3 regions of the Colwellia sp. MB02u-10 genome follow, and region 3 is predicted to be linked to each of the others. Evidence: predicted binding sites of a transcription regulator. Region 3 holds the regulator's gene; each other region holds the start of a gene.
What was found. The regulator sigma-54, encoded in region 3, starts transcription at its own class of promoters, with help from an activator protein. The targets are predictions, from matches to a motif close to GTTGGCACGNNNNTNGNNT.
Positions count from the first base shown of each region.

Region 1: the regulator sigma-54 is predicted to act here: its motif matches at 4,449-4,467, upstream of H4J59_RS17370 (S8 family peptidase).
Region 2: the regulator sigma-54 is predicted to act here: its motif matches at 4,316-4,334, upstream of H4J59_RS15720 (EF-hand domain-containing protein).

Region 1 covers NZ_JACGVK010000138.1:20,556-31,589, reverse strand. The annotation lists gene H4J59_RS17375 (hybrid sensor histidine kinase/response regulator) at 1-2,196, opposite strand, end outside; gene H4J59_RS17370 (S8 family peptidase) at 2,455-4,401, opposite strand; gene H4J59_RS17365 (hypothetical protein) at 4,856-6,001, shown strand; gene H4J59_RS17360 (hypothetical protein) at 6,062-6,991, shown strand; gene H4J59_RS17355 (S8 family serine peptidase) at 6,988-8,346, opposite strand; gene H4J59_RS17350 (RNA polymerase sigma factor) at 8,469-8,960, shown strand; gene H4J59_RS17345 (hypothetical protein) at 8,957-9,721, shown strand; gene H4J59_RS17340 (CC0125/CC1285 family lipoprotein) at 9,733-10,263, shown strand; gene katG (catalase/peroxidase HPI) at 10,461-11,034, opposite strand, start outside.
Region 2 covers NZ_JACGVK010000134.1:32,232-43,265, forward strand. The annotation lists gene H4J59_RS15700 (ATP-binding cassette domain-containing protein) at 1-519, opposite strand, end outside; gene H4J59_RS15705 (YheV family putative zinc ribbon protein) at 651-845, shown strand; gene H4J59_RS15710 (hypothetical protein) at 1,352-1,885, opposite strand; gene H4J59_RS15715 (YHYH protein) at 2,000-3,277, opposite strand; gene H4J59_RS15720 (EF-hand domain-containing protein) at 3,984-4,265, opposite strand; gene H4J59_RS19530 (winged helix-turn-helix domain-containing protein) at 4,378-4,659, opposite strand; gene H4J59_RS15730 (hypothetical protein) at 4,812-5,000, opposite strand; gene H4J59_RS15735 (tetratricopeptide repeat protein) at 5,662-6,081, opposite strand; gene H4J59_RS15740 (SlyX family protein) at 6,327-6,548, opposite strand; gene H4J59_RS15745 (WD40 repeat domain-containing protein) at 6,545-7,510, opposite strand; gene H4J59_RS15750 (FKBP-type peptidyl-prolyl cis-trans isomerase) at 7,669-8,427, shown strand; partial or broken gene H4J59_RS15755 (IS1595 family transposase) at 9,030-9,890, shown strand; gene H4J59_RS15760 (nuclear transport factor 2 family protein) at 10,126-10,650, shown strand; gene H4J59_RS15765 (winged helix-turn-helix domain-containing protein) at 10,675-11,034, opposite strand, start outside.
Region 3 covers NZ_JACGVK010000139.1:51,504-62,537, forward strand. The annotation lists gene lptB (LPS export ABC transporter ATP-binding protein) at 1-520, shown strand, start outside; gene H4J59_RS17985 (RNA polymerase factor sigma-54) at 572-2,077, shown strand; gene hpf (ribosome hibernation promoting factor) at 2,114-2,401, shown strand; gene ptsN (PTS IIA-like nitrogen regulatory protein PtsN) at 2,431-2,889, shown strand; gene rapZ (RNase adapter RapZ) at 2,896-3,750, shown strand; gene H4J59_RS18005 (HPr family phosphocarrier protein) at 3,757-4,035, shown strand; gene mgtE (magnesium transporter) at 4,550-5,911, shown strand; gene pmbA (metalloprotease PmbA) at 6,024-7,379, opposite strand; gene yjgA (ribosome biogenesis factor YjgA) at 7,485-8,006, shown strand; gene H4J59_RS18025 (succinylglutamate desuccinylase/aspartoacylase family protein) at 8,113-9,261, opposite strand; gene H4J59_RS18030 (PLP-dependent decarboxylase) at 9,301-10,563, opposite strand; gene H4J59_RS18035 (2,3,4,5-tetrahydropyridine-2,6-dicarboxylate N-succinyltransferase) at 10,573-11,034, opposite strand, start outside.

The sequences.
Region 1 (11,034 bases), on a different contig from region 3:
TTGGTATCTATATTGATTTAAACTGGGTGCATTATAGTCAAGTGCAGCAAACTCAAATGAGATAAAATAGTCTTTGTAATCCAATTCCAAATGTTTAAGCTCTTGGTAAGGTACATCGAACCATACTTGTTCATTGAGTTTTTTAATTCTGACAAGTACCACAGGTGGGATTGTTTTACTGTCTTTAATGTCATTAGGATTAAAGCGTATAACGCCAGCATTACCACCAAAATACATATTTCCTTTGCTGTCCTTAAAACCTGCAGCAAAGCTGAAATCACTTTCCTTTAAGCCTTGATAACTATTAAAATGTCGCATCTCCCCGGATTGTTTATTTAATCTTGTTAAGCCGGCTGTACTGCTGAGCCATAGATGGCCATTATCGTCGTCCAAAATTGCATATATATGGCTGCTGGGTAGCCCACTTAAACTGTCGTAATGGCTAAAATTATTATTTAAATTAGTAATGTCTTGAGGTAACCATTTATTGAGCCCTCCGCCTTGGGTGCCTACCCATAACTGCGCTTTGTTATCTTGATAAAAGGCCCAAGCCATGGGCGCAGACAAACTATCTAGGTTACCTGGTTGATGCTCAATATGATCAAAATCCAAGCTAATAGGGTCAAGTAAATTAATGCCATCTGTAGTGCCGACGACTATTTTACCATTGGACAGCTGATACACTGCTAAAATATAATCACTATTGAGACTTCTGGGGTTATTCTCATTATGGCGAAAATGAATAAATTTCTCGCTACCGACCGGGAGATAATTTAAACCACCACCAAAGGTACCAACCCAAATATTATCTGCTTTGTCTTGGAATATACTAATAACACCATTAAAACTTAAACTTTGAGGATCCTTAGGCTCGTTTACATAGTATTTAATTTGCTCAGTATCGACATCGAGTTTACCTAAGCCAGCACCGCGGGTGCCAAACCATAAGATATTATCGTCACCGTGCACGACCATGACTCTGTCATCAGCTAATGCAGGAACACTGTCTTTATTAATAATTTGTTGTACTTCACCATCGCTATTTAAACGTGTTAAGCCAGCATAAGTGGCAACCCAAATTGCGGACTCTTTTTCCGACGATATGGTTTCAGTAATTCCCAAGATATGATTACTGGCCAAGCCTGTATCAATATGTTGAAAAGGTACTTCTATACTTTTACTTAGGCCATTAAAGGTACCAAACCACATTAACCCTGTTGGGTCTTGTAATATGGACAGAACCATATTGCTACTTAAGCCATCTTCTGTTTTAAAGGAGCTAAATTTGTTTTGCTCGTTCCATATGGCGACACCTTTATCTGTTCCGATCCAAATACGTTGGTCTTGATCTTGAAATACTGTGTATACGTGATTGGATGGTAAACTGTTTTTTTGATTTTCTTCATGCTGCCAAGCAGTAAATGTTAGTCTTTGCGGATCAGCAACAGCAACACCATTATCGGCACTAGTAACCCATAAGCGTTGTTGTCCATCGATAAATAAATTGGTCAAACGATCACTAAAAAATGGTGTGTCTGAACCAGTATAAAAACGTTCTAGTTTTTTAGTCTTTTTATTCAGTTTTAGTAGTCCATTTCCATCAGTGGCTAACCAAATAAAGTTAGCTTCTTCAACAAACGCACTGATAAATATGTTTTTATCGAACTCAGGGAGTAAAGCTTGGGTATTGAAATGTTCAAAAGTCATTTTATCAGGTTGAAAACGACTAAAATTACCATTGTTATAACCTAGCCAAATATCACCACTTTCAGCTAACATCATACTCATGATGTGATTAGATAAAGGCGCAGTGTTAACAAATGCATCACTTTTCAATGTTATAAAAGATTGCTTAGCCGCGTCAAATAAGTTCAACCCACCGCCGTCAGTAGCTATCCATAAACGTTTGTTATTATCTTCTATTACTGCTCGAACATTGTCGGAACTCAGCGAGTCAGGTTTGCGGGGATCATGGACAAACTTTACTAGTTCATAGCCGTCGTATCGAGCTAGCCCTTCTTGAGTGACAATCCATAAATACCCTGTACTGTCTTGAAAGACTTGCCGAATGCTTTTTTGGGAGAGTTGTTGATTAAGTGCTGCGGGGGTAAAAATAAAATTAGCTTTTTGTTCAGCATGCAGCTTGAAACTAAAAAATAATAATATTAGCAGGCAATAAATAGTGTTTTTTAACATACTTGAATTACATATATTTTAATTTAGAAATAGACTAACCCAAAGCGTGTAAAACACCAAACCTTAGACTTACTTACAGTTAATTTTTTACAGTAATATAAACCGACTACGAGTTATGGCTATTGAAAAAATTGATGAAAATTGGTCGGTTGAAATTAAGTGCAGTAATACACTTTTCATTTCTTAAAATCAAATTATGCCCGTTATAACCTAAGGAAATACTTAGTTCATAACAAGCATAATTTAATGATTTATTTCTTATTCATTAATTGCAAAGTTTTCTTGGTTCAATTGAGCTTCGCGCCAAGCAAAACCCTCACGCCATGCAAAACCTTCACGCCATGCAAAACCTTCTTCCCAAACTTCAAAGTCGTAGTCTTGAATGTAGTAGTTACCATCGGCGTCTTGACGCGCAGCGCCCATATAATGTTGTTCACCACTCAAGTCAGCTGCGACATCCATGCCATTATTAGCACAACCCTTGGCTGTTGATTCAACCGCATTTTTCGCATTTACACGGCCTGCCCCTTGATAAAAAGGACTATAAGCAAGTGCACCGTCTGGTGATTGTGCCATGGTAGTACTGCCTAATAGCCGACATTTAACATCGTCAGCACTTAGGTTAGGGTTATTTTGTAGCATTAATGCGACTATGCCGGTTACGACACCCGAAGACTGTGAAGTACCTGACATCATGTATCGGTCTTTAGCCATTAAGTATTGAGGAAATTTAATGGCAGTTTGCATTGTTGAATTACCTAGACTGAACATATGGCCACCTGGAGCGACTAAGTCAGGCTTGATAAAGGCGTCATGCGTTGGACCCTGAGATGAAAATGACAACATTTCATCATCACTGGTGTCTAGTGTATTTTTATCGCTGATGCCACCAACGCTTATGACATAAGGTACGTTAGCAGGAACGCCAACTGTCATGGCGCTAGGGCCAGTATTACCGACAGATGTTACTACCACTATGTCTTTTGCCCATAATGCCATAACCGCTTGGTTTAGTGGATCTTGCCAATAACTTGAACGGGGCTGCGCACCGAATGACATGTTAACAACACGAATATTTAACGCTTTGTGATTATCAGCAATATATTGTAAGCCACGAATAGCATCTGCATAGGTACTGTGACCGTCTGGATGAATAGCTTTTACCACCACTAAGTTAGCGTCAGGTGCGACACCTTGATAGTGACTAGTCATTTGACCATACTCAACCGCCCGATCGCTGTTAGCAATAATGCTAGTTACGTGAGTACCATGAATATTTTCATCGGTCATTTTATGAGGCGAAACTTCAGTGCCGTTTATAGCGTCGTATGCTGCTTTGATTCTAGATTGGTTCGAAGTATTGCGGTTTAATGCTTTGTGAGCACCCCAAAGACCACTGTCGACTACGGCTACAGTAACGTTTTTACCAGTAATTCCCATTTTGTGTAATGCATCTGCACCAATAACATTGACGTAATAAGTGTTGCTGTCACCATCAATACTTTGAGTTTCGTAACCTTCTGCAAGTTTACGGTCACAATTTTCAGCGAAACCCACAGCCATCGAAAAATCGTTGTGCATGTAACTATCAGTACCATTATTTGTAAAAGCTAATTCAACCGTCGCATCTTCATAAGCCTCTAAAAATGCAGTGGCAGGAATATCCGTGGCATTAAGTACTAACTCGCCATTTTGATCTGCTATTACGCTAACAAATACAGGAAGACCATTGATTTTAAGTGTACGTATATTGCCTAATCCTGGAGGCCAATTAAAGGTCATTTTATTGAAATTGACTTTTTGGTCTTTGGCATTATAAATATTCCAGCGGATTTTGTTAGCTGACATTTCAACAACATGGCTGCCGTAAACTTTACAGTTATCGAGTGCACTGGCGCTAAAAACTGCTTCGTTTTTAATGATGGTAATAACGTCTTCATATAATTTTAAAGTCGCTAACTCGTTATCACTTACGTTTACAGCAAGTCCGTTAATTAATGACAGTTCGTGAGTGATAATTCCACCTACACTACCAATAATATTCTTAACACTTAAAAGATCATCACCTTGAATGATCACTTCATTGTGGCGTTCAACCAGGGGATCTAATAAAGTTTTAGCACTGTGTGCGGAGAAAGGTATTGCTGAAATACTTAACATTCCAGCTAACAGCATGGCACTCTTATGAATATATTTTAGCTTCATATGTCGTTTTCCTAAATATCTATATCTTTTACGTATTACCATTAGCGATGCAAATTTCGAGCCACAAACCAAGTGGCTGATTTTATGTGTTTTAATTTAATTTGAAATAAATGACATGTTTAAATTGAAGTTAGTGAGGGTAATTGTTGAATGTTTACAGTAATAATTTACATTCATTTATTTCAAATAAGAGGTGGTTTATTGTTTTTGTTATTTAAATCATGTTGCTAGTAAATTAATATCCCTATCATGTCGAGTGAAAATATCGGATGAAATTTTAAATACACTTTTAGCCACTATAATTATAAAGCTCATTAAGTATGTAAGTTGATGAAGTAATTAATATAAAAATATTCTAAATAGAGTTTTTAATTATTTTGGAATAAACACCTCACGTCATCCGTTATCTCAGTGTCATTAACATAAATATAAACAGACATTAGAGGAAGTAAACATGACTAAATTAAATAAAATAGCACAAGTATTAGTATTAAGCGGCATGAGTTGTTGGGTAAGTATCGCGCAAGCTACTGATATTGAAATTAGCCAAAGCACCAAGATAAACCAACAAACTCAGGCATCTCAGCAAGTTGACTCAGCAGATAATGCTACACAAATATCGACACAATCAGACACCTCAGCTCAGAGCGATAGCCAAGTTAAGGCGAATAGTGAAGAAGAGAACACAGTAGAGAACGCAGCAGAGTCTGCACCAAGCGAATCAACAGCACAGTCGTCAAGTAACACAGGGAATGTTGGCACAGCGCAAGCCTTTGATAACAATAGTCAGTCAATAACTGGCTTATCAAATGACGCGGGTAAAAACATCAATGTCACTTCAGCTACAGCAGCAACCTTGACTCAGTCACTTAGCCAAGTGACAAGCACAGAGTTTCCAACGCTAGCTAAAAGTAATACACCTGAAAACTCTGCAACAGTGCCTGAAACAGGGTCTGAAGCAGCTGTGCCGAGTGAAGCCATGCCAGCGCCTGAAAGTATTGTGTTGAATCCTACGCTTGATAGTGCAAGGTCTTTTACTAACACTTCACAAGTAACGCAGCAACTCATTTTACAGCCTTCTGAGCAATTCTCTTTGCAAGAAATGGCTAATGTTGAAAACATTAGTGCATTAGATACTGCATCAAGCTTGAGTCAGTCACTTAGCCAAGTGACAAGCGCAGAGTTTCCAGCGCTAGCAGAAAGTGCTGCACCAGAAGGGTCTGAAGTAGGGTCTGAAGAAGCTATGCCGAGTGAAACCATGCCAGCACCTGAAAATGTTGCCTTGAATCCTACGCTTGATAGCGCAAGGTCTTTTGCTAACACTTCGCAAATAACTCAGCAACTTTCCCTACAAGAAATGGCTAATGTTCAAAACATCACCGCATTAGATGCGGCAGCACAAACCTCGCAAGCGCTTGAACAAACGATTAATGCCAATGTTGAAGATGCAATCACCTCAAGTACGCAAAGTGCTATCAGTGAAAACGTTAATACGCAAATTACCAGTGCGGTTACTGAGCAAATTAACACCGAGTTGGCGGCTGCAACCGCTGCTGAAGTGGTTAGTACCTTAACAAGCGATTTAGCGTTAGCTTGGTAATTGTTGCCATGTTGAATGTGCCAGTAGCTCTGGCGCTTTTTTTTATTTGAGGTAGTTAAGATGAAATATATATTAAGTGGTTTAAGCTGTGGTTTAAGTTGTGTTTTAAGTCTACATTTAATGGCGGCAACATCAGAGCCTATGACGGTTAACGGCGAAGTTTCTTTAGGTCTAATTAGTCATTCAGCACTGAGTGTTGATGAGCTTGATGAGGTTTCTTCACAGGGAGATAGTGGCCTGCAAAAAACAGCAGCAGTTACTGGTTTATGGAAAGTTAATGATAAAGCGAAAATAAGCGCGGCATATCGTTATAATGAAAAAGACTATAATGAGTTTGATGCCTTCGACCTAACTTTACATCAAGTCAGTCTTGATGCTAGTTATCAATGGCGTAAAAAAGATTTAGGCCTACGTTATGATGGGGCTAAGGCCCAATTAGCTGGCGATAGCTTTTTAACCTTTCACCAAGCCAGTATTTACTTAGGCACTTTTCTTCAACCACAAACTTTTTTACGTACCAGTGCAAAAATTAAAAGTAAAAAATTTGCCGAGATCACTAGCCGTAATGCCGACGCTTTTGGCGCCAGTGCTGAGCTGTTCCACTTTCTTAACGACGGTGACACTATGTTTATGCTCGGCGTGAGTGCGGATAAGGAAACGGCTATAGACCCTGAGTTTAATTATAGCGGTTATGGGTTGAGCACTAAGCTTTCGCAAAATTTTACATTATTTGGTTTAGCGCAAAAAGCCGCCATAGGCTGGCGTTTTCAATCGAAAGATTATCAAACTTATCGTCATGAGGATATGGACAGTCAGCTTGAGTCAAAGGCAGATGAACATAGAAACATTTTTCACGCGCAATGGCAGTTAGACTTCAATAAACACCTCGCGTTGGTCAGTAACCTTGAATATGGCGATTACCGTTCACAACTTGATAGCCAAACGTACAGCCAAACCCTCTCTTCATTGTCTATTAAAGCGCAATTTTAAGGTCTAAAGATCGCGCCCACACCATAAATAGGGTCCTTACCTTCAGGGCCCAAATCTACCGCTAGATCATTGAGTTTACCTAATAAATCCTGCTTATTCTTACCATAAGTTAGCGCTAAACAGGCTAAGGTTGCTGTAACATAAGGGGCAGCAATCGATGTGCCTGACTCCCGGCCCACACCTTGGCCACTTTGCGCTGTGAGTACATTCACCCCTAACGCTGAGTAATCGACATAGTCACCTCTATTTGACCAACGATACGGTTGTTGATATTTGTCTATCGCACTGACCGCGATAACCTCTTGATAAGCGGCAGGATACATAGGTGGAGCTGCCGGCCCTTCATTACCCGCAGCGGCGATAACGATGGCACCTTTTGCAATAGCGGCGCTTAGTACACTCTGCAAAATTTGATTGTCTGGTCCCGCTAAACTCATATTAATCACAGGAACGTTTTGTTCTAACAGCCAGTTTACGCCAGCGATGATGGCTGACAGCGTTGCGCCTTGGGCATAGTCTGACTGCTGATAAAATACTTGCGCGGAATATATTTTACCTTGCGGTAACAGTGGCAACAGTTGTGTGGTTTTGCCAACTAATAAACTGGCAATCACGGTACCGTGTTGCAACGAAGCAGATAAATCATCAGGTAAAAAAGATTTCGCAGTAATATCGGCGTGTTTAAAAGCCTTATGTTTGGTATCAATTGCGCTATCAACCAGACCCACTTTTACCGCTAATTCGCAAGCCGGATTAACGCGGCTTAGTGGCGATACTTTTTCTTTGGCGATGTGATGACGGCTTAAATTTTCATCTACCCGCTGACTTTTTTGACTTTGTGTTTGATACATATGGTTTCTCGCTAAACTTAGCGTGGCTTGCGTTGAGAGTATCTGGCTTAACGCTTGCTTTGAGTCTAAAGCTTTGGGCACATTAAAACGCAGCAGTGCCATAGCCAAACCCGTATAACGCGACTCGGTAATAATCAGCGCGCCATGCTCAACTAAGCGTTTTTTACTGCTATCGTCGGCTAATAGTAGCCATTGTCGCTGAACAGCTCGCCAACCACCTTCTACTTCGACATCAAGCCACAGATTTTTACCTGCGCTGGTGGTTATCGCTAAAGTGGCAGGTAAAGCGTTAAGTTGCTCAGTGCTAACCTTGTTAATGTCGGGTAAGTCACTTAATTCAAAAGGAGCTAGTATCGGCGGTCTATCGAGTTGTCGGGTAATATCGCGGGCGGTGCGCTCTATGGTATTAATTTGTCCTAAAACACCGCCTGTGGGCAATTGTTGGGCAGATGATAAGGTACTAAAAACAGCAATAAATATGGCGGTAAAAGCTAAGGTTTTCATGTTAATCTTGAGCCTCAAAAATAAGCGTGTAGTTAATAAAACGTTTCAACTGAAAATAAATTTCCTTTTTATGGAATAAATTTTTTTTACATACGTCTTCTTAGTAGAGAGGAGTAAAAAACATGAATAATACCATTGAAAATATACTACCAATGCTAAGACGCTTTGCCTACTCATTAACCGGTAATGCCGCAGATGCTGACGATTTAGTGCAAATCACGCTAGAAAAAATACTGAAAAAAGGCGTGCCTGATGAAGTAGATGTCAATAAATGGGCTTTTAAGGTTTGTCGCAATGTCTGGATTGACGAATATCGTGCGCGCAAAGTCCGACAGAATGCCGTGCTTAAACCTGAACTGCAAGAACCACAAAGTGTGAATGAACAGCAAGTATTCGACAGCAAAGAAATGCTTGCACAGGTTAATGTCGCGATGAATACTTTACCCGACGAACAACGCGCTATTTTGTCTTTAGTGGCGGTACAGGGTATGTCATATAAAGAAGTGGCGTCGTCAATGGAAATCCCTGTTGGTACCGTGATGAGTCGGTTATCAAGAGCGCGCTGCGCATTATTAGATATGATAAAACCTGATAGGTTAGGAGCAGACGCATGAAAATCAGCGATGAAATGCTAAGTGCTTTTATAGATGTTGAACTTAGCGAAGCGGCAATGGAAGAGATACGCTGTGCGCTGGAAAGCGATGACGATTTAGTGATGCGTTTAGCGGATTTAGCACAAGCGGATCACTGGGTGGCAGAAAATGCTGCCGTGATTGATAACACACCGATGGCAGACAATTTATTGCCATTAGCGCAAAGCATTGATAAAAAAATAGCGCAAGGGGAAACGGCTGAGTCAGCGGCTGAGTCAGTGAAAAATGTCGTGAGTTTATCCGCTTGGGAAAACTTCAATAAAAGCCTACAAAAGCCTTATGCATTGGCCGCTGGCGTTGCCATGTTATTTGGCGTAGGTACGGTAACCTTAATGCAGTCTCAACAAGCACCGACAGTGATTACTGCGGGTATAACACAAGTGTTAGATCAGCAGCGAAGTGGCGAAATATCGTCAATAGCGCAAGGAGATAAGATCACAGCTAACTTAAGTTTTACTAACCTTGCCGGCGATTACTGTCGCCAATTTCAGCGCGTTAGCGAGCAAACGGCGAGTGTTAATATTGCCTGTAAAGAAAATGGCCTATGGCAGTTAAAAATTACCGAAAAAGTAAAACTCACTGAAAACACCCAAAATTACCGCGCCGCATCTAACCAAGCGCAACTGGATAGCGCTATAGACACGATGATCAATGGACCGGCTATGGACAGTACTCAAGAACAACGAGCCATCGCGAACAACTGGCAAACTGAGCAACAATAATCGAGGTTAAAATGAAAACACTTATTACATTTATATTGATGACTTTATTAGTAACGGCTTGCGCATCTAAGCCTGAATATCGCCCAGCAAACAAAGGCTCAGTCGGCTATAGCGAGCAAAAAATAACCGAGGACAGGTTTCGTGTGCAGTTTAAAAGTGTTTCTAACAGTGTCGCAGATGCCGCGGATTATGCCCTATTAAGAGCAGCTGAACTGACTCAAGCGCAAGGCTATGATTGGTTTGTGATCACCAGTAAAGAAACCTTTGTAGAGTCTGAAAAAGTTCAGCCAGCTTCCTCGATAGGTTTATCGCATCAGCAGCGGGTTGAACGTCGTTGTGGACTATTAACTTGTGAAACTTACCGACGTCCAAGCAGTGAAGTCGGGGTTGCTTTTAGTAGTACGAATACGAATAGCCGCAAAGAAGTGCATAGTATTTTAGAAATTCGTCTGGGCAAAGGCGTTATGAGCAACGAGTCAAGTTACAGCGCTGCAGATGTGATTGAAAATTTATCTAAAAAACTAGCAACAAAGGCTAATTAATTCCTTGGCTATGGTGGGTTAAAAGCTGAAGTAGCATATATTCACTTGAGTAAGCATTTGAAAAGGCCTATTTAGGGCTTTTTTTTTGGCTAATACTGATTGGCTTAAGTCAGAGAGTAATGATAATTGAGTATAAATATCCTCGCACCCAATTACTCAGGCGCGAGGATATGATTGGCAAGGTTATTAGTTGAACATTATGCTAAATCGAAACGGTCAGCGCTCATCACTTTGGTCCATGCGGCAACAAAGTCGTGGACAAATTTTTCTTTATTATCGTCCTGTGCATAAACTTCACTATAAGCACGAAGAATCGAGTTCGAGCCAAAGATAAGATCAACACGTGTGGCTGTCCATTTGACCTTATCTGTTTTACGTTCACGAATTTCATATAAATTATCGCCAACGGGCTGCCATTTATAGTCCATATTCGTTAAGTTAACAAAATAGTCGTTCGACAACACACCTTCACGTTCGGTAAATACACCATGCTTGCTGCCACCAAAATTAGTGCCTAGCATACGCATGCCACCAATAAGTACAGTCATTTCATGAGCAGCTAAACCCATTAACTGTGTGCGGTCTAGCATTAACTCTTCAGCGCTAACACTATAGTCAGCTTTGAGCCAATTACGATAAGCGTCATGCAGAGGTTCAAGTACTTTGAATGACTCTACATCGGTCATCTCGTCAGTTGCATCACCACGTCCAGGGGCAAATGGTACTGTAATATCAACGCCAGCCGCTTTTGCTGACTGCTCAATACCGACA
Region 2 (11,034 bases), on a different contig from region 3:
CAGTAATAATAAATCGGCCCGGCTGATCAAGGCTTGAGCTAAGTTTAAGCGCATTCTCCAACCGCCAGAAAATGATTTAACCGGGTTAACTAGCTGCTCTTGTACAAAACCTAAACCGTGTAATAATTCTCCGGCTCGTGCCGGTAAACTGTAGCCATTAACCGCGTCAATTTGGTTGATAATAGTGGCTTCAAGTGTGCCATTGTCGTCTTTGCGTGCTTGTTCTAATTTAGCTTCTAGCTCACGATATTCAACATCACCGTCCATAACATAGTCTAGAGCTGAGCGGTCTAACGCAGGCGTTTCCTGTTTAACGGTAGCAATTTTCCAGCTTGAGGGCATAGAAAGGTTGCCCACATCTGATGGTAGTGTGCCCAGTAAGCTGGCAAATAAAGAAGATTTTCCACAGCCATTCGCCCCAACAAGTCCAACTTTATGATTTGGATGTATAGTAAAACTTGATGATTTTATGAGGTATTTTGCGCCTCGGGCTAAACTTAAATCTGTGGCTATGATCATTTATCGTTACTCATTTTAATGCAGAACACTATTGTCGCTTTTCCTTAGGGGGTAGTTCAAGGTAAAATAACAGCACTAAGCAGATATCTTGCTAAAATCTAATACAAAATTAATTAAAACTGAGTAAATAAGTGAAAAAACGATTTATAGCAGGAGCAACCTGTCCAAAATGCAAGGAAATGGACACTATGGGGCTAACGAAGGTAAACGGTATTGAAACAGTCACCTGTGTAAGTTGTGGCCACCAAATGTCGCAACCGGAAGAACATGTTGTGCAAGAAGTAAGACCAAACGAACAAGTTATTGGTATTTTTAAACCAGATTGATGTGCTAGGAGATACTTACAATAGACTGTTTTAATTAAGAAAAATATTATAAATCATTGGTTAAGTACTATGTTTTAATCAATGTCAATTAAGTGGACTTAGCCTCAGGCTGAGCAAAGAAAACAAACGGCACAGCCAGTGGACCGAGAATAGCCCCCATTATTACCCAAAATCTAGTGTTAGCACCTTTAGATTTTGCAATTGAATAACAAACAAAAATACAGAGTAAATTTAAAACCACTAAAGCAAAAATATAAAGCTCCTTTTAGAAACTATATTGGCAATAATATAAATTTAACACAAAATGATACGTACACAAATGCCTTAATAATAGACTGATAATTTTAGGCAAAATTTTATCATTGAATTTACTTAATATGCTTAATACTGAAAAGCTAGACTTTTAACTAACAAAGTCTAGCGATAAATTTGCGTAAACAGCTTTTGAACCTAGCTGAATAGGGCATAAAATTTTCTTGAAATAGAAAGGACTATGCGAATAAAAACTATTCCTCAAATAAAAGTACGTTAGATTTTTGTGGCGATAATTCGACCATCTGTTTACGACCATCGAGTTTGTTTGTTGCGGTAATTTCTAAGCTTTTTTCAGCATCCCCTTGACCAAAAAGATTGACTTGATATTCAAACTCACTATTGGGCTTAACTAAAGTATAACGGCCCATAACCACTAACTGTGACGCAGGTGCCTTAGGCGAATGATGATCAGTAACTGGCGACAAGATTATTCCCTGCAAAGCGAGTTTTCCGCTTTTATCTTTTAAAGTTATTTTGCTGTGAACCGTATCGATAATACTAAGGCGGTGCGTTGCAAACTCTTCAGCAGAAAGTTTACTATCAAGATCTTCATCGATGCCTACAAAAGCAGATACCGGCAATGAAATTACCATGTAAACGCCATCTTCGGCAACGTTCAATGTACCGTGCTGAGCTACCATTACATGGGCATATAGCGACTTAGAGCACAGTAAATTTAGCAAGATTAAAATAGTCGACATTGCTATGGTAATATTCAATTTCATCTTGTTACATCCTGATAATTTAGCCGTACTGGGCTTATAAAAGTGCCAGTCGTATTTTGTAAAGTTGAACCGACATTACAGAATTACTGATGTCGGTATCGTTAAGTAGGTGTATTAAGGGGGTGGCATACCACCTGTTACTTCTACTTCGCCTTTTACACAGCGTTGAAAGTACGGGTAACTGTCGGTGGCAAAATAATGATAAATACCTTCGGGGAACTCAGGTGTAACGCCCACTCGGCCATTACATTCATCTAAATCTCCTGAACCGGCAACATATTCCCAGTCTTGAGCGAAAGTCCCTAATGTGTAGATGTCTTGCGAAGGTCGAGAAGCACTAACGTCACTTTTTAATTGAAAGCTGCCTGTAAGCAACTTAAGTGCTGACGTTGCATCACTTACAATGCTATAACCGTAGCGGGCGTAAATAGGAAAGCCATCGGCAGCCCAACCAATTAGCGTCATGCTTGTGTCTCCACCACCTTGTTTTGTTATAAAACCTTCTGGCATACCATGATAATGATATGTGCCACCGGGCTGAACATGGGCATTGTTGTTGTCAGTACCAAAGTTAAAACTTGTATGACCTAATGCTTCGATACTCCAATTGCCGCTGTTATCGATTAAACTACAGTTGTCACCGGAGTCGTCACAGCTTCCTGCGGTACCCGCATCAATTTTCACCCCATTAAGTACGTAACCTGTAACACCGCGAGGACCGCCTAACTCTGTTGCAGCAGTCGACTCTACAGGCGACAAGCTTAAGTTAGCTGAAATAGTTTGAGACGAAATAGTATTGGGGTTGCCTTCATTTGGAAACTCTCCTACCTCGTGATCAGGAATGCCGTTGGCACTTAATAAACGCTCACTATCGGTACAGCTCCATTGCGAAAAGCTGTCGTCTTGTACATAAATGGAATCGTTATATTCGTTATAATTGTAGTCACATAAAACACCTAAAGTAGAGCTTTGCGGTACTTCTGAAACCACTATTTCAACACTATCAACTTCACTATTAAGCAGAGTATCGTCGACAGTTAAATTAACCCTATAACTACCTATAACATCAGCGACAAAAGTAGGTGCTACCTGAGTATCGCTTGATAATGTAGCAACACTGCCATTAGGAATTGATGAGAAACTCCAAGAATAACCGAGCGTATCCTTGTCTGCATCGCTACTTAGCTCACCAGAAAGGACAACAGTACTGTTTAAAAATACCGATTGGTCAGTGCCAGCGTTAGCAATGGGGGCTGAATTAGTCGTTCCAGATTCACTGCTTTCATCACTATCGGCGCTACTACTGCCACCACAAGCGGTTAATGTCGATATGACTAAGCATAAGCTCAGTAAGCTTGATGAACTTTTCCAACAACTTATTTTTGTTTTCATTTTAAAAATTCCTTCAGTATTTTTTATTAGAATAGCGTTAGTTTAAAACAAAAATGTGCAGAAAGTGTGCAAAAAATGTGAAAGGATTTTTAAAGCTAGTTTAAAGCTTGGAGCGGATAAAAAGTTAATAAAAATAAGCTACTTTCACTTTAAAAGTAGTTTATTGTCAAAATTAAACCCACATTAATTTTTAGATATACCATCAGCACATGAACTATTAAATATTTTACTCATAGTTTACGCCGTGGTGTTGATAATTGACTCGCCCTCTTCAATATCAAACTTTTCAAAGATCTATGCCAATATCGATTGCTTGTTTGTGTCGCTCAGGCTATTGCCATTATTTTCCGCCGATGTTCTTCTAGAATTTCTGCTAGATAGTCTACCAGAGAAGTTATTTCTTCTGCACTTTGTCTAGGCGGAGGAAGTGGCCTGTTAGCTTTAGAAACATTGGCTAGATCGCCAATGTTTTTTGCATCAAATTCGGCAGTTTGAAGCTGCTTTTTCTAGCGCTGCATTTGGTTGAATATTGGTTTGAGAAAATGCTTTTATAATGTTCAAAGCACCTTCTTGAGTAATATTTTCAGTGTCAAATTCAGCTAAGGTATCAGAAATAAAAAACTGTTATTCTTCGGTTAAGCTTTGCGCTGATCTTGGCGATGGCATTGAACTATTGAAATTTGTTGAGTTAATCATTTATAGCGCCTCAACGTTGCTGTTTAGTAGGTGGTCGGTGATTTTTAAACTCTGTGCTACTAATCACGCCATTATTATCGCTGTCGATATGAGAAAAAATAGTTTGATGATCACCATTAGGCAGGGTTTGTTGCGAAAACTCGTCCATGTCAATTCCACCGTCACCATTAATATCTATCGATGAAAAATCCGGTGGTCCTGGTCTGTCTCGATTTTTTTCTTGAGCCTGTACTTGAGAAAACATAACCACTACAAACGTGATAGCTAATACGGCTTTTGATTGCATATTCATAATCTTTGTTAATCCTGTGTTTAGTTCATAAACAAGGTTATCAATAGAAAATGCAAAAAATGTGCAAATAAAAAGTAAGTTAACTCACTTCAGTCATTTTTATTAAAAGCAGCTAAAGCGCTAAGTGATAACCCTTGCCATATAACGACTGCAGCCAGTCTTTGCTATGGCTAATATCGTTGAGTTTTTTACGCAATTTTTTTATGTGGCTGTCAATGGTGCGATGATTTACGATGCGATGATCTGAATACATATTTTGTATCAGTTGATCACGGGTAAAAATTCGCTTGTGTTTAGCGGCTAAGGGTTTTAATAGCTGAAACTTTACAAAAGTAAGTGATACTTTTTGATGATGAAAACCTACCGTAAGGCGATGTTCGTCGAGTATTAGCATATCAGCACTATTTTCGATTGTTTGTGTTCTTCTTAGAACCGCTTTAACTCTTGCAACAACTTCCCGAGGGCTGAAGGGGTTACAAATATAGTCATCAGCGCCTAACTCTTAACCTATCAAGCGTTCTATTTCTTCAACCTTAGCCGTCACCATTAAAATAGGCTTATGACTAAAAGTGCAATTAGCCATAAATATTCTTGTTGTTGTTCAATAAATTCAACTTCGTAACCTTGTGTGAGTTGATTCCGTTTTGATACCGCAAAATATCCCACTACGCGATTATCAACCTCGATAGCTATTTTTTTATAATCTAAAGTCGACAAGTAATTAGCAATAATCACATTTTCGTCAGCATCTAATAATGCATACTTTGCTTCAGATTTTGGCGGGCGAGGAGGTAAGTCAGCAAAATTGTTATGGCAAGGTGGAGGTCTATTTTCTGCTGATTCAGCTTAAAACCATGGTTTATCGAGGCGCTTTTATCGGTTATATCTTGTGTAGGCGGAAAGTTTCTCTCTACATCCAAGTCACTATTAGCTAATTGCTGGGTAATTAAGTGATGAAACCTACGGTGTTTCCCAGCCAGATACGGCCCATTGTTTTCAACTTTATATTTATCTGTTATCTGAGTTAATGCGGGCTGTAATGTTTCTATTTCTTTTGAAATAACATATTAAACCATGCCTTTATCAATGCTCCACTGCATTAGTAGGGTATTGGGGATTATCGTTTCAACAAGCCAACCATAGGTGTTCAGTTGAGATGTTTTTTTTTAAATTCTATGACTTTTTGCTTTTTTTGTACTTTATGATCTTCCTTGTGGTTTATTTAAATTTTATTCGTTGGACCATATTTCATAAAAACTAAAACTAGACAGCTTAATTATTGAGGTTAATAAGTTTTAGGTATTACAGGGAAAGTAAGCCAATCATGATGAGAAAGATACTCTAGAAAATACCTGCCAGTATTTTCCAGTGCATAATGAAGTTTAAAATTAAATTTTTACGAAAGTTTTAACTCTTCCAGTAAGTCATGAATTTCCGCTTTTAATTCTTTATCCGAAATTTTATTACAGCTTATTTTAGCTTTTTCTAATGACTCAATAGCACCTGCTTTATCATCTAATGCCACTTTCATTGTCGCAATAGAATAACTAATAGACGAACGGAAGTCTTTGTCGTTAATCGCTTCAGCTTTTAATAAAGCTTGCTCGTAAATAGTAATAGCTAAGGGTAAGTCATCAGTAAAGTCAGCAAGTGTTTCCCATTGCACAGGGTGGTCTTTATCGGTATTTTCATTCTCTTCGCAGAGTTGCTTTAGCTCGGCATAAAAACCATCAAATGTAGGTTGGTCTTGCTCTTGAGCTGCTGCCATTAAGTGATCAGCGAAAAAAAGCACTTGCTTGTATATTTTGGTGTTCATGCTGCGACCTTTGTCAGTTGCGTTAACTTGCGTTAAGTTTTGTGATTAACAATATTCAATCGCTAATTATAATGCTTTTATAGCCACCAACCCCAGTTTATTCGCTCAGTAGCTTAAAATTTAACAGAGCAAATTAAATAAAGCCTACTCATTAGCGCCTAAGGTTATTTTAGATCTGCTTTAATAACCTCGCAGGTCTTGAAGTATTTGGTATCAATTAGATTACAATATTTAGCTTATTGCTTTTAATAGTGTGGCGGCGGTGGCTCTACTTCTTCTTTACCGTCTTGCTCTGGCGTATTGTCTTTAATTCTGTTGGCAAGCAATGATACTTGCTGTTTCAGCTCTGCAAGCTGGCGTTGATGTAGTGTTATTTCGTGGTTAAGTTGTTCTATTATGTCGTCTTGAAAGGCATTGCGGCTTTCAAGCATTTCAATTGCTTTGTTTAATTCGTTAACTGATTTCACTGTTTATTTACCTGCCATAATTCGGCGTATCCTGAGGAACTTTCGGTGATTACTTGGTTATTATCTCTAAAAGCGACGCTATAAACAACTGCCCCCGCCGGTCTAATATCATCACGTGGTAAAACACGCCAACTGGTTAGCCGTTCGCCTGTAGCAATATCCCATACGCTAACCTTACGAGAAGGCGCGCCAGTTAATAACTTAGTGCCGTCAGGTGAAAATTGCACGGCACTAAAAATCTCTTGGCGATTAAAATATTTTAATTGGGACACTAACTCGCCCGTTTTTAAATCCCAAATATTGGCTGATTTTTTACTGTCAGCGGTAAAGGCATAGCGTGCTTTAGGATCAAGCGCCACCATAGTCACGCGGCTAGGGTGATTAAAACGATAAATAACTTGTCCCGAAGCGGTATCCCAGACATAAGCAACAAAATCATTAGAGCCAGAAATAGCCACTCGGCCATTAGGTAGCATATCGATTGCATTAATTTTTTCTTGATGACCCAAAAACTCTAAGCGGCGGCCATTGGCAATGGTGATGTGTACGACTTTACCGTTACTCTGTCCAACAAGTAAGTAGTCACCATTATTTGCTACGGCTACATCACGAATACTAGATTCGGTAATTGACCAATAACCTTCTGATTGGCCATTTTTGATATTCCACAACGAAAAATCATGGCGATTAGCGGTTATGGCATGACTGTTATTATCAGCAATATCTGCCACCAACACTAAATTATCAGCACTATTTTGCTGTTGCGACCAGTTATATTTCAGCGCGTTTTTGTCTAAATCCCACAAGCTAATGCCGTGATGAATGGATGAGACAACACTGAATTTAGCGTCATTAGAGATATTTGCCGCGTAGGCTCCCTCTACCGCATGTTGCCACCTTTTTTCTGGTGCTTGACCGAGAGGCTGACAAGCTGTTAGCCATATCAACACCAATAAAAACAAAAGCTTGGCTTTAAAATTAGTTAAGTTACAGTTTAGCAAAATATTAATACTTTTTTCTTAGGGCATTTATCGTTAGTATAAGCCGCATTGTTTCACAATTCACACATATTTAAATGACTTAGCGGGAATTTCTGACTGAGTAGTAAACGGAGAAATAAATGAAATTTTTTAAACCAACGGTAGTCGCTATTGCTTTATTATCAGTAATGGGTTGTCAAGAACCAGTTAAGCAAGAAGAACAAACAGTTGCGCTTGATACAGAAATACAAAAACAAGCCTACGGTTTAGGTGCTTCAATTGGTCTATATATGGAGCGTAATCTAGAAGAGCACGATAAATTGGGCTTAACTTTAGATAAAACACTTATTATTCGTGGCTTTACCGATAGCATGGACGGTAATTCTCAAATTGAACAAGAAGACATTCAAGCCTTGTTGATGAACTTAGATCAAGCAATGAAAGCAAAGCAAGCCGAACAAGCTACCGTCAGTTCAGAAGCAAGCTTAGCTGAAGGTCAGGCTTTCTTGGCAGAAAATGCTAAAAAAGAAGGTGTTCAAGTTACTGAGTCTGGCATTCAATACGAAATTTTAACCGCTGCTGACGGCGAAAAGCCTGTTGCCACTGATACAGTAAAAGTACATTACAAGGGTACTTTCCTTAATGGTGAAACTTTTGATAGTTCATACGAACGTGATGAGCCAGCTGTTTTTCCACTTAATCGCGTGATTTCAGGTTGGACCGAAGGTGTGCAGTTAATGTCAGTAGGTGCTAAGTTTAAATTTACTATCCCTGCAGATCTAGCTTACGGTCCTAACGGAAACCCACCACGCATTCCGGGTAATTCTGTGCTTCAGTTTGATATTGAGTTATTAGAAATTCAAAAACCAGAAGCCGCAGCGCAAGTTGGCGACAAATAGATAAGTAAAATTTTATAGCTTTTTGTATAGTAAAAACCAACCACCTAGGTTGGTTTTTTTGTTTTTAACCCGGCATTACTACTGTATTGCTACTGCATTCAATTAGGCTAATCCGTTAGCTGTAAGTGCTCAACGTACTCAGCAATAGCTAAACTTGAGATCAGCCGGGGTGAGTCAGTAGCCAATAAATAAATTAGCCCTGCTATGCCATATTTGTTTTCATTTTGAATGCTAAAGTCTTTAAAACCTTCGTATGTGGCTTGTAATTTTGGCCGAGCCCCTGCGTAATCAGGCTGCAATTTATTAGCATCAACTTCAGGGAAGTATCGTACTATTGGGTTAAAGAACTTAGCTTTTATTATCGGGTCAACGTGGTAGTCAATAACATCAATGTATTGCGTGTCAGGGCCAAAGTTAAGATGTCCCGCTATATTTAACGAAACATGAATACCTAAGCCATTAATCTGAGGTATTGGCTAAATAAGTTGTTGAAATGGACTTTCCCCCTGATAACCCACAGTATACAAGTGCAGTGAGGGCAGGTGTAGATCATGGCAAAGAATCAAGTACAGTTTCAGTAAGGGTATAGTTTGTTTGAGTTTATGGGAAACTTTGGCACTGAAGATAAGTGCCAACAAACGTTGTTTAACTGGCGTTTCCCACTGGGGTCTTTGTGCTGGGATTGCGGTAACCATATTTATTGCTAGTTGAAGTGCCGCAGACTTTTACAATGTAACCGCTGCGGTCATCAACATTCTCTGATCAGCGGAACATTATTTGCGAGTACTAAACTGTCTTTAACTAGGAGGTTTATGGCAATCCATTTGCTAATGCAATCCAAAACAGGATTGTCAGCGATGGAGCTAAAGCGCCAATTAGGCGTGAATTACGACACCGCCTGGAAGCTAAAATACAAGCTGTTACAGGCGATGAAAGAAAGCACCCCATTGGAGGTGTCGTGCAGTTGGAAGATGTGTACTGGTGAGGCAAACGACGCGGGGGAAAGCGCAGCTGGTAAGACACCTTTTGTCGCCGCAGTCGCCTGAATGAGCAGGGTCATCCCGTTCGGATGAGAATGAATGTGGTGAATGGGTTTCAATCAAGGGCGATAGAAAATGATCAGCGCTGCATATCAAGTCAGATACCATTGTTATTTAAGACAGCCTGCCTGCTTCCGGGTGATAGCCAGTGAGGATAAACACCATTTTTGAGCCGTTACAGGCGGTAATCTGGATATGTTGGAGCATCCCGCCTTCATGCGTGAATACTATGATAGACAATGTGAAGAACTCGCTACGGTGCAGTTGTCATGCCATTGGAGCCAAACATCTGCCACGTCATTTGGCGGAGTATTGTTATCGGTTTAATAATCATTTCGAGTTGAGGACGCTTCTACCAAGGCTGGTGGTAAGAACACAGCCTATGCCAATCGTCTATTGAGACTAGCTGAAGTTTATTGGTAATCAGGAGATTGTATTACTTTGAAAAAGCACACAAATATGACATCCATTTCTCTACTACTTGTTATTCTATCTTAATGATTTTATTTCACACATCAGAATACGCCCATTCTTATTCAAGTGTGATTTCAGAAGTTTTCAGACAATTTCATTAGACCATTAACCACAATTCAAGCACCTTGTTAGTGTGAACTTATATCATGTAATCCGTTTAATATTAAACCAAAAAGGTGAAAAAATGCTGTCTATAGAATCGAAAAAACGCCCTATCATTACTTCAATACTCTTTTTGCTAACCCTTCTTAGTTTTTCAATACAAGCTAATGAGAATAAGACGACCTCTCTGATTTGGGACGTTATTGAATCATTTAAGCTTTCTATAGTAACCAAAGATGAAGCGTTATTTTTATCGCTGTTCCATAATATGAACAATGATAATATAACTTGGGTTGGTGTTATTAGTGACGACACATTAAAAGCATTAATAGCGAAAGATGAGAAATTTAAACAACAACCTAAGATCATGAATAGCACACCAAAAGAGTTCATCCATGCAATTGTCAATTCACCCCAAGCAAGCAAAGAGGTCTTCAAAAATGTCAAAATTAATACTGATAAAGAAGTCGCTTCTGTCAGTTTTGATTATGAATTTTTCAAAGATGAGAAAGTTAGTAATTTTGGACAAGAACACTGGCAGTTAATAAACACCAAAAACGGTTGGAAGATTAACGCAGTCAACTTTTCATTCACGCTAGTTATATAATTAAAAAAACTTAAACCTATGACGCTACAGGTCTTGTTGTAGCTGACTAGTTTTAATTCGATGTATCCATGATTTTACTGCGGGTTTTATACTTAGCAATTCGCGTTCATTAATAATTGCTAATGCTTGCTTAGCGTTATATTCGGCGACTTTTAAATCACCTTGCGCATGCGCAAGTACCGACAAATGCATCAGTCCATTAGAGCGTCCCAACGGACATTGCAAGACTTTATGGTATTCAATGGCCTGCTCAAAATTTGCTTGAGCTAAATCAAACTTAGCTAGGTGTTGATTTAATGAACCGGTAAATTCCGATGCATAGGCTAAATATAACCAGTCGTTAATCAGTTTTGCATCAGTGTTAACATCATCAATAAATTTTTG
Region 3 (11,034 bases):
ACTGCCGATGCACGAGCGCGCGAGAAAAGGTATCGGTTATTTGCCACAAGAAGCCTCTATTTTTCGTAAGTTATCGGTTCATGACAACATCATGGCCATTTTACAAACACGTAAATCACTTAGTGACGTTGACCGACAAGAAAAACTTGAACATTTATTAGAAGAGTTCAACATAGGCCATATAAAAGATAACTTAGGCATGAGTTTATCTGGCGGTGAGCGCCGACGAGTTGAAATAGCACGGGCATTAGCCGCAGATCCTAAATTTATACTTCTGGATGAACCCTTTGCCGGTGTTGACCCAATTTCAGTAGGTGATATAAAAAAAATTATCCTACACTTAAAAGATCGTGGCATAGGTATTTTGATCACAGATCACAATGTACGAGAAACACTCGATGTTTGTGAACATGCCTACATCGTTAGTCATGGTGAACTTATCGCTGAGGGTAATTCAAAGCAAATTCTTGCAAATCAACATGTAAGAGATGTATACCTTGGCGAACAATTCACGCTATAGTGAATAAAACCAATTGAACTAATGAATTTGAATAGGGAAAAGAAAACGTAAATGCGTCCTACTCTGCAACTCCGTATCGGACAACAGTTAACGATGACCCCGCAATTGCAGCAGGCGATCAAACTGTTGCAATTATCAACTTTGGATCTTCAACTAGAGATTCAAGAGGCACTTGAAAGTAACCCTTTGCTTGAAGTTGACGAAACGCACGATAACAATTCAGAAAATACCCCTGACCATTTAGAAGCAGGATATTCGGTAACTTTAGGCGAAAAGTCAGCAACATCCTCTGATGGCAGCGAAGACTCCACTCCCTCGATAGACGAAATTAGCTCCTCTGAAGGTTTAGCAAAAACAGACATCCCCGAAGAACTAAACAGTGATAGCACATGGGATGATAACTTCAGTGCCGGTGTCAGTAGTGGCGGTGTTGGCCATGCCTCAGAAGATTATACTTATCAAGGTGAAACGAAAGACTCATTACAAGACCATCTGATTTGGCAGATGGAACTAACGCCCTTTACTGACACTGACAGAACCATTGCCATTGCCATTATTGAAGCCATAGATGAAGCAGGTTATTTAACCGTTTCAGCCGAAGAGATCTTAGAAAGTGTCGGTATTGATGGTGTAGAACTTGATGAGATTGAAGTGGTGTTAAAGCGTATTAACGTATTTGACCCCATTGGTGTAGCCGCTCGTTCAATTCCCGAGTGCTTGCGTATTCAGCTTAATCAATTTGCTAAAGATACCCCTTGGTTAGCGGAAAGCAAAATTGCCGTCAGCGAGTATATTGATTTACTCGGTAATCGCGATTATCGTCAATTGATGCGTAAATTACGCTTGAAAGAAGAGCAATTACGCGAAGTTATTCGCCTAATACAAAGTTTAGATCCCCGTCCAGGTGATAGCGTCATAAAAAGTGAAGAACAATATGTTATCCCAGACGTGTCTGTTGAAAAGAAAAACGGCCGCTGGACAGTAGAGCTCAATCCTGACACTGCACCTAAACTATCGGTTAATCAGCAATACGCGGCTATGTCTCGTTCAATGAAGTCATCTACTGATAATCAATTTATTCGCTCTAACTTGCAAGAAGCAAAATGGTTTATTAAAAGCTTAGAGAGCCGTAACGAAACGCTTTTAAAGGTTTCAAATTGTATTGTGCAACGCCAACAAGGCTTTTTTGAACATGGACCTGAGTCAATGCGCCCTATGGTATTGAACGATATTGCCGAAGCCGTAGATATGCATGAATCAACTATTTCTCGTGTGACCACGCAAAAATATATGCACACGCCTAGAGGAATTTTTGAGCTTAAGTACTTTTTTTCTAGCCACGTTAGTACTGAAAACGGCGGCGAATGTTCATCAACGGCTATTCGAGAATTAATTAAAAAGCTAGTGGCTGCTGAAGTGCCTGCAAAGCCACTCAGCGATAGTAAAATGGCAGATATTTTAGCAGAGCAAGGTATACAAGTGGCAAGGCGTACCATTGCCAAATATCGAGAGTCACTTTCTATACCGCCATCAAATCAACGTAAAAGCCTATTGTAGGCAGTTTTATTCAGCCAATAAAGAGGATTGAAGTATATGCAAATTAATCTTACTGGACACCATGTCGATGTTACCGATTCATTACGTGATTATGTCAATGGCAAGTTTGAAAAACTAGAACGTCATTTTGATCATATCAATAATGTACATGTAGTATTAACGGTAGAAAAACAGAATCAGATTGCTGAATCAACAGTGCACTTAAGTGGCACCGAAGTTCATGCTAAGGCACAGCATAGTGACATGTATGCATCGATTGATGCATTAATTGACAAGCTAGATCGCCAAATATTGAAATATAAAGGTAAAATCAACAAACATTAGCGCCATTTCGCTACAGGTCTTAGAAGTTTATGAAGTTGCAAGACATCTTAACCCCGGACTGCACTATTTGTGCAGCACCGGGTGCCAGTAAAAAACGTATATTAGAATATTTAAGTCGCTTGGCCGCCGATAAACTCGACAGTCATGATACTTTTCAGCTCTTAGAAAGCTTAGTTAAACGCGAAAGAATGGGTTCAACGGGCATAGGTAATGGCATTGCTATACCTCATGGCCGTCTAGAAAATGCTACGCCTACGAAACCTATTGCCGTGGTTATTACCACAGAACAAGCGATTAATTTTGACGCTATTGATCATCGCCCCGTTGATATTTTTATCGCCTTATTCGTTCCTGAAGAAGAATGCCAGAGCCACTTGAGTACGCTGCAAAGTATCGCAAAAATCTTTCGTGACAAGCAATTTTGCAAGCAAGTGCGTAAATGCAAAAGTAATCAAGAACTGTTTCAGTTAATACAACAAGCGAGTTAAACACGGATGAAATTAATTATTGTAAGTGGCCGCTCAGGATCAGGGAAAAGTGTTGCACTGCGTGTTTTAGAGGATTTAGGTTATTATTGTGTTGATAATATCCCTGTCAACTTGTTACCCGCACTGACCCATACGGTTATTAATGATTATGAAAATGTTGCCGTAAGCCTCGATGTTCGTAACCTACCAGCCGATCCTAACGACGTACCCGAAATTATTGAATATCTGCCCAATGCGGTAGAATTGAGCATACTGTATTTAGATGCTGATGATAGTGACCTTATTCGCCGGTTCAGTGAAACGCGACGTTTACATCCGTTGATCAAGCAAAATATTGCGCTAGACCAAGCGATTGCCTTGGAGAAAAAATTACTTGAGCCCATCGCCAGTCGGGCAGACTTATACATCAATACCAGTCAACTGACACCGCACCAACTCGCTGACTTAGTTAGAGAGCGAGTTCTGGGTAAAACGTCTGGTTCAATGGTGGTTGTGTTTGAATCATTTGGTTTTAAACATGGTGTACCACAAGATGCTGATTATGTCTTTGATGCACGCTTTTTACCTAATCCATTTTGGGATAAAGAGCTAAAAGGCTACACAGGTTTAGACAAACCGGTACAAGACTTTCTTGCTAGCCAGCCCATTGTGACTAAATTTGTTTGGCAAATTAACAGTTTTATGATGACCTGGTTACCCCACTTAGAACGTAATAATCGCAGTTATATCACCATTGCCATTGGTTGTACGGGTGGCAAGCATCGCTCGGTCTATATTGCCGAATTACTGGCAAATAATTTGCGTAAAGAGCGTAAAGATGTGCAATCTCGCCACCGTGACTTAACCGTTGAAGGCACATAAACTAAGATGAGCAAGTCCACTAGCTGCACTGTACTTATTATCAATAAACTTGGGCTGCATGCCCGAGCGGCTTCTAAGCTTGCCCAATTAAGCCAAAAATTCACCGCTAAAGTCATTATTGAATTAGACGAAAACCGAGCAGACGCGAATAGTATTATGGGGCTAATGCTGCTGGCAGGCGCCCAAGGTAAAACCGTCAAGGTTATTGCTTCTGGCCAAGATGCTGAACAAGCCCTAGTAGAGATTTGCCAACTCTTTAGTGACAAATTTAATGAAGCCGAATAATAACTGAGTGCTTTATCCTTGCTAAGCACACGCTTAAGTCAATAAAAAAGCTGCTAAAATGGCTAGATTACGGTAAACTCTACGCGGATAATTATTAACGAACCCTAGTGACTAAAATAATATACTAGCCAATTTAGCACTACATTAAAGCTTTTAGAATAAGCGAAATAACTCAAGCATAACCGTTTTCAACTGTGTCTCCTGAGTCGCACTACCGTCCAAATCTATCGATGCTTATGTTTATTTATTGGCTATAACAAAAGCTTAATAGTTATCTCTCATAATAGGATCTGTTTAACTTTTTGGGTTAACATTGAACTCGCTTCAGTAGCTTTAGATAAACCCAAAGATAATAGTATTAGTTTGCAAGGGCTATGGCGTGCTCATACGTCTATGTAGCCAGCGGCATATCATGTGTTTGCTGAGCCTACCTACTAAACAAACTGCACTAAAGTCAGTTCAACAACCCCTGATAATTTTCAGTTTTCGTTTTACAACGGCAAAAGGTGAATATATGCCGGAAGGTTCTAAACAAGAATACAATCATCAGCGCCTTCAGCAGGTTAATGATGCCCTTGATAGTGGTATGTTTGTCCATGTTCGCAAGCTATTGCAAGACATGCCCACTTACGATCTCGCTTTATTATTAGAGTCATCGCCAAGCAAAAGCCGTGTCGCACTTTGGCAGCTTATTGATGCCGATCATCACGGTGATGTGCTCGAAGAGTTAAACGAAGAAGTTCGAAAAGGCATTCTGAAAAATATTCATCCAGAAAAACTAGCTGCCGTTGCAGAAGGAATGGATGTTGACGATTTAGCTGAAGTATTCAGAACACTACCTGACACAGTTTATCAGGAAGTGCTTAACGCGATGGACTGGCAAGATCGCCATCGTGTTGAGGCTGCACTTTCATTTGAGGAAGACACGGCCGGCGGTATCATGAATACCGATACCATCTCTATTCGTCCTGATGTTACGGTAGATGTGGTGCTACGTTATTTACGACTACGTGGTGAATTACCTGAAGCAACCGACTCTTTTTATGTGGTTGACAGAGCTGATCATTTCCTTGGTTCAGTATCTTTATCTGCTATTGTTACTGCCAAAGCAGAAACCATTATCTCAGACCTAATCAATAAAGATATTCAAGCCATTACCGCCGATATGAATGAAAAAGATGTCGCGCAGCTATTTGAGCGCTATGATTGGTTTTCTGCCCCTGTTGTCGATCACGAAGCACGACTACTGGGTCGTATTACCATCGATGATGTTATTGATATTATTCGTGAGGAAGCCGAGCATTCTATGATGAGTATGGCGGGTCTAGATGACGAGGCTGACACCTTTGCTCCGGTCTTAAAAAGTACCCAACGCCGTTCTATTTGGTTAGGCGTGAACTTAATCACCGCTCTTCTGGCTGTCGCAGTGTCGAGCATGTTTGAAGGCATTTTAAATCAACTGGCTATTTTGGCGGTGTTAAACTCTTTAGTGCCTAGCATGGGCGGCGTCGCCGGCAACCAAACTTTAACCTTAGTTATCCGCGCTATGGCCTTAGGCCATGTTGGTGAAAGTAACTCGCGAATTTTACTCTATAAAGAATTGGCCATTGGTTTTTTTAATGGTCTAATTTGGGCGGTGTTAATCGCTTCTGTTGTGGCGATTTGGCAGCAAAACTTAATGCTGGGCGCCATCATTGCCTTTGCCATGTTAATGAATATGACCGCGGCTGGCATTGCCGGTGTTACCGTGCCATTAATGTTGAAAAAAATGAATATAGATCCCGCCTTAGCCGGTAGTGTTATCTTGACAACGGTAACCGATGTCGTGGGTATATTTGCCTTCTTAGGCACAGCGACCTTGCTGCTTGGAAAATAAACCATAGCGATAAGCTTTCAGTTTAAAGCTGTCAGTAAACAACTGAAACTAGTTACTGTTCAGTTGTTTTTTCTGACAGCTGACAGCTTTTAACTTCAAACTTCTATTATTTTTAACTGCCCGCTACTTGCATCTGGTTAACAATAATAGAACCGGTACGAATACTGCCTCGCATATCGGTATCGTTACCAATAGCGACAATACCAGCAAACATATCCTGTAATTTACCCGCAATGGTAATTTCATCCACTGGATAAGCTATTTCACCATTTTCCACCCAAAAGCCTGCTGCACCACGAGAATAGTCACCCGTCACGACATTCACGCCTTGCCCCATCAACTCGGTTACTAACAAACCCGTGCCTAAAGTTTTTAACATCGCATCAAAATCACCGCCTTGGCCTGCGTCTTTCATGCCGAGTTGCCAATTATGAATACCACCGGCATGACCGGTTGATTTCATGCCTAACTTACGCGCTGAATAGCTAGTTAACAGGTAAGTGGCTAAACTGCCATCCGTAATAATTTCACGATCTAGGGTAGCGACACCTTCGGCGTCAAAAGCACTACTTGCCAAGGCCTTTTTCAAATGAGGACGTTCACTAATGTTTAAAAATTCAGGAAAAACTTGTTGGCCAATGGCGTCCATCAAAAAAGAAGATTGTCGATACAAATTACCACCACTAATCGCGGCAATAAAATGGCCAAATAAGCTATTAGCCACATCAGCTCGAAACATCACAGGTACTTTAGCGGTCGCTAACTTACGAGCACCTAAGCGTGATAATGTTTCTTTAGCCGCTTGTTGCCCTATGTTGGCTGCACTTTCCATAGCATCAAATTCACGACTAACGGTATAAGCATAATCGCGCTGCATGTCTTCACCTTCTTTGGCAATCATCACACAACTTAAATTATGGCGCGTACTCGGATAGCCCACTAGCTGCCCCTGACTATTGCCGTAAACTTTAAAACCTTCAAAGCTCTCTAATGTGGCGCCGTCTGAATTAGTAATACGTTTATCATAGCCAAGCGCCGTGTCTTCACAGGTTTTTGCCAAACTAATCGCTTGCTCTGTGGTTAACGCTTTAGGGTGATATAAATCTAAGTCTTCAGGCGTCATCGACAATAAATCTTTATCTGCCATACCTGAGCATTCATCAACAGAGGTATATTTAGCAATATTTACCGCGGCTTCTATGGCTTGTTTTAAAGCTTTTTCAGATAAATCAGCCGTAGAAGCGCTACCTTTACGACCGTCTTTGTAAACGGTTATGCCAAGCCCACCATCACTGGTAAACTCAACATTTTCAACCTCGCCTAAACGGGTACTCACGCTAAGACCTTGTTGGCGACTCATCGCAACTTCAGCACCATCGGCTCCGAGTGATTTAGCCATTGTCATGGCGTCATTAACACGTTTTTTCACATGTTCTATTTGCATTTGAATACTATCTGAATCGCTCATAGGTAAATTATTTCTCACATTTTATCGATACATGCAACAGGAATGTTTTTGCTGATACTGCTTTGTTGTATACTATAGGTAATTATCACTTTATTGCTTAACATTATGCCCCACTCTGCCAACGATATCGATGAATTAGAAGAAGAATTACTGAGTAAATCAGAAATAAAACGAGAAATGCATCGACTGCAAGACTTTGGCCTGATCATAGTCAAAATGTCGAAGCATCAACGCAGCAAGCTACCGCTAACTGATGAACTGAAAGCCGCTATGCTGCTAGCAGATAAAATCACCAATAAGCATGAAGCTATGCGTCGTCATGTCCGTCATGTCGCGAAAATATTGTCTGAAATGGATCTTGAGCCGATTAAGCAGGCAATGGACGTTATGGCCAATAAACATCAGCAAGAGTCGGTCAAATTTGAAAAGCTCGAAAAATTGCGTGACGACCTGATAGCAGACGGTAATGACACCATTGAAGCCTTGTTAGCCGAATGCGACAGCATGGAAAGGCAAAAGCTGAGACAATTAGTCCGTCAGGCGAAAAAAGAGCACAGTGCTGAAAAAACCGGTAAACATTACCGTGACTTGTTTACTTACTTAAAAGAACACGTAGTTTTTAAGTAGCTAGGGTTTAAATCGCTATTAAAAAATAATAGCCCGGATAACGGCACAAAAAAAGCGCCTTGATTTAAGGCTAAATCAAGGCGCTTTTTCTTTTCAAAACGCACGACTATAAAATACTAAACTTACTAAATACTTTATAAAGTTCAGTACCTTGATTGACACTCGCCGAAGCAAAATGCAAAATTGGTATGACACTGTGATCTAAGGTTATATAGTGTAATGGGTCGCCATCACCATAATTATCCATACGTAAAATACGCGCTAATGGTTCTCCTGCCGCTAAAGGCTGACCAAATTGAGCCAAGTAATCCACCATACCGCCCATGGGGGAATATAGTGCCTTGTAATCGGCTAACATACAGCTGTAACGCGTCATGGTTTTCGGCTGGTAATCTTGGCTATTGATCACACCTTGATACTGCAGATAACTTAAAATACCTAAAGCATCTTCACGGGCAACCTCTAAATCAATCTGCTCTTGTGAACCCAACTCAACGGTAAAACTCTCTTTGATAATAACATCTTGGCCATGATTGGCCTCAGTTTTAGTTATAGGAAAGTCACGGCCAAGGGCAGCAAAGGTCTGCTGTAATTGCCACCAAGGACAGAATGTGGCTTCATCTAATGCACCATCAAAGTCGTTAGGAATCAATAAGGTATGTGGGATATCAAAGTGCTTTGCACTGGCTATGGCATATTCAGGACAATATAAGTGCTTACTGGAAATCGGCCCAGTGTGCAGATCTAAAACAATATCAGCTTGATGTGCTAACCGCTGCAGTTGAAAGGCAATGCGTTGCCCTGTCGTCAGGCCATAAATATTATGATTTAACTTTTCAGCTATTTGCTGCAACAGTAATGCTTTAAACGCTCCCTCAATTTCAGCGCTAGTAGCGGTTAAATGCGCTTGTGCAAACGGCGCAATAATATCGGCATCAAAATGAAACATCCGGTTCCAATTAACGCCGGTAATGGGATCAAATCGCCCTAAGGTATATTCCCCATTTTTATGATTACAAGCCACAGGGTTGGCATAAGGCACGAGCGTAATACTGCCATTTAATTCAAGGGTTTTTAATTGCTCTAGTAACTGAAAAATAACCGCATTGCCCTGCACTTCTGCGCCATGCATATTAGCCTGGATATAAACATCAGGCCCCTGCTGTTTACCCTTAATACGATAAACCGGCACGGTAAGCGCAGCACCACTGGCCATTTCACCGACATGCATCACTTCTTTACTGATTAAATTCATAAATAATCTCTTACCAATCAAACGACTTTATTGACTAGGTTAACGTAAATACCAAGTTGCAGGCTCTGCTGCACGTACTTGCTCAATTTTGCCTTGCTGTAAAACATATTCAGCGGCAATTTGATGACAAAGAAAAAACGGCATACTTTCAGTAAAGCCATAAGCGCCGGCTAAACCAAAAATTAATTGGTCACCCACATCAACATCACTGGCTATTGCCAAGGTACCCAATTTATCTAAACTGGTACAAAGCGGGCCATGTAGATCAAAATAACCAGGGCTTGCTGCCGACTCTCTCAGCATAGTGACAGGAAAGGGCTGCTCGGTAATTGCCGGGCGAATTAAATGATTGATGCCACCGGCAAGCACTAATTGTTGCTGCTGAAAGTTTTGTTTACGGTCAACAACCGAAGTCACGTAATAACCCATGTCAGCAACGGCAAAACGACCTAGCTCTAGCCAGAGCTCGCTAACACCTGCCTGTGCTTTTATTTTGGCTAAGTCGGCAACAATTTGTTTCCAGCTTAGGCCTTGCCCTGTTTGCAGGTAATCAACACCTAGGCCACCGCCTAAATCTAAGACTTCTAACCTCATGCCCAATTGTTTTGCTAGCGATAACAATGGCGTGACCATTTGTGACCAAAGCTCATACATCCGAGCATTGCTGAGCATATTTCCCCATTGGAAAATATGCAAGCCATTAATATTTAACGCCGGAAAGTGACTAACTTTTATGGTTTGCCACTCTTGGCAAGATAAACCAAAAGGCGTCACTTCATTACCCCCTAAAGGATTTTTTTCACCTTCTTGCCACTGTAATTGTACTCTTAATAATACTTGTGGTTGGCAAGCCAATTCTATTGCTGCTTCATTAAGCCATTGCAACTGGTTCAAACTCTCCACGACAAAAGTGCGCACGCCTTGGCTTAAAAAAGCTTTCATTTGTCGCTTTGATTTGGCCGGACCGGTATTGAGAATGCGATCGGCTTGAACATTTTGTGCTAATACTTGCGTTAGTTCGCCTTGACTCGCCACATCAAAATTAAAACCTTGCTGCGCTAAGGTGCTTATTACACGCGACAAGGGATTAGCCTTAACAGCAAACCAGAGTTTAATCACCTCTTGTTGCATTAACACCGACAAGTGTTGCTCAAGGTAATCTAAATCGTAAAGAAAAAAACCGTCTTCATCTTGCTCAGCTTCCACACTGTTTTTAAGTGCTTCACTGTGCTGTGCTAGCGGTGCAAGTACAGCAGGTCTAAGCCAGTTTGGCCTAGCTGTCGAATTTAACATGGCAGTCATTTTTTGATCCTAACGCAGTACAGATTCAAGTTCTAAAGCGGCATTACTTTTTTCATCTCGGTATTTAACAATTAATGCGCAAGCCATGTTAAGTCCTTGCTGCTGAGCCCAATCACCCGCAACCGGTCGTGTACCCGGTACCACAACTGCATTTTCAGGAATGTCAGCACCCTTTTCCAGTATCACATTATTGACACAGTCATAAACAGCTACCGAGGCCGACAACGATACGCCTGGGGCTAAAACCGCACCTTTTTTCACGACAATGCCTTCTACAATAATCACGCCAGCACTTAAAAAGGCGTTATCTTCAATAATCACCGGACTAGCGCCAATCGGCTCAAGCACACCACCAATTTGTACCGCGGCAGAAACGTGAACATTTTTGCCTATTTGTGCGCATGAGCCAATCAAAGCATGGCTGTCAATCATAGTGCCACTATCAACAAAAGCGCCAACATTAATATAGGC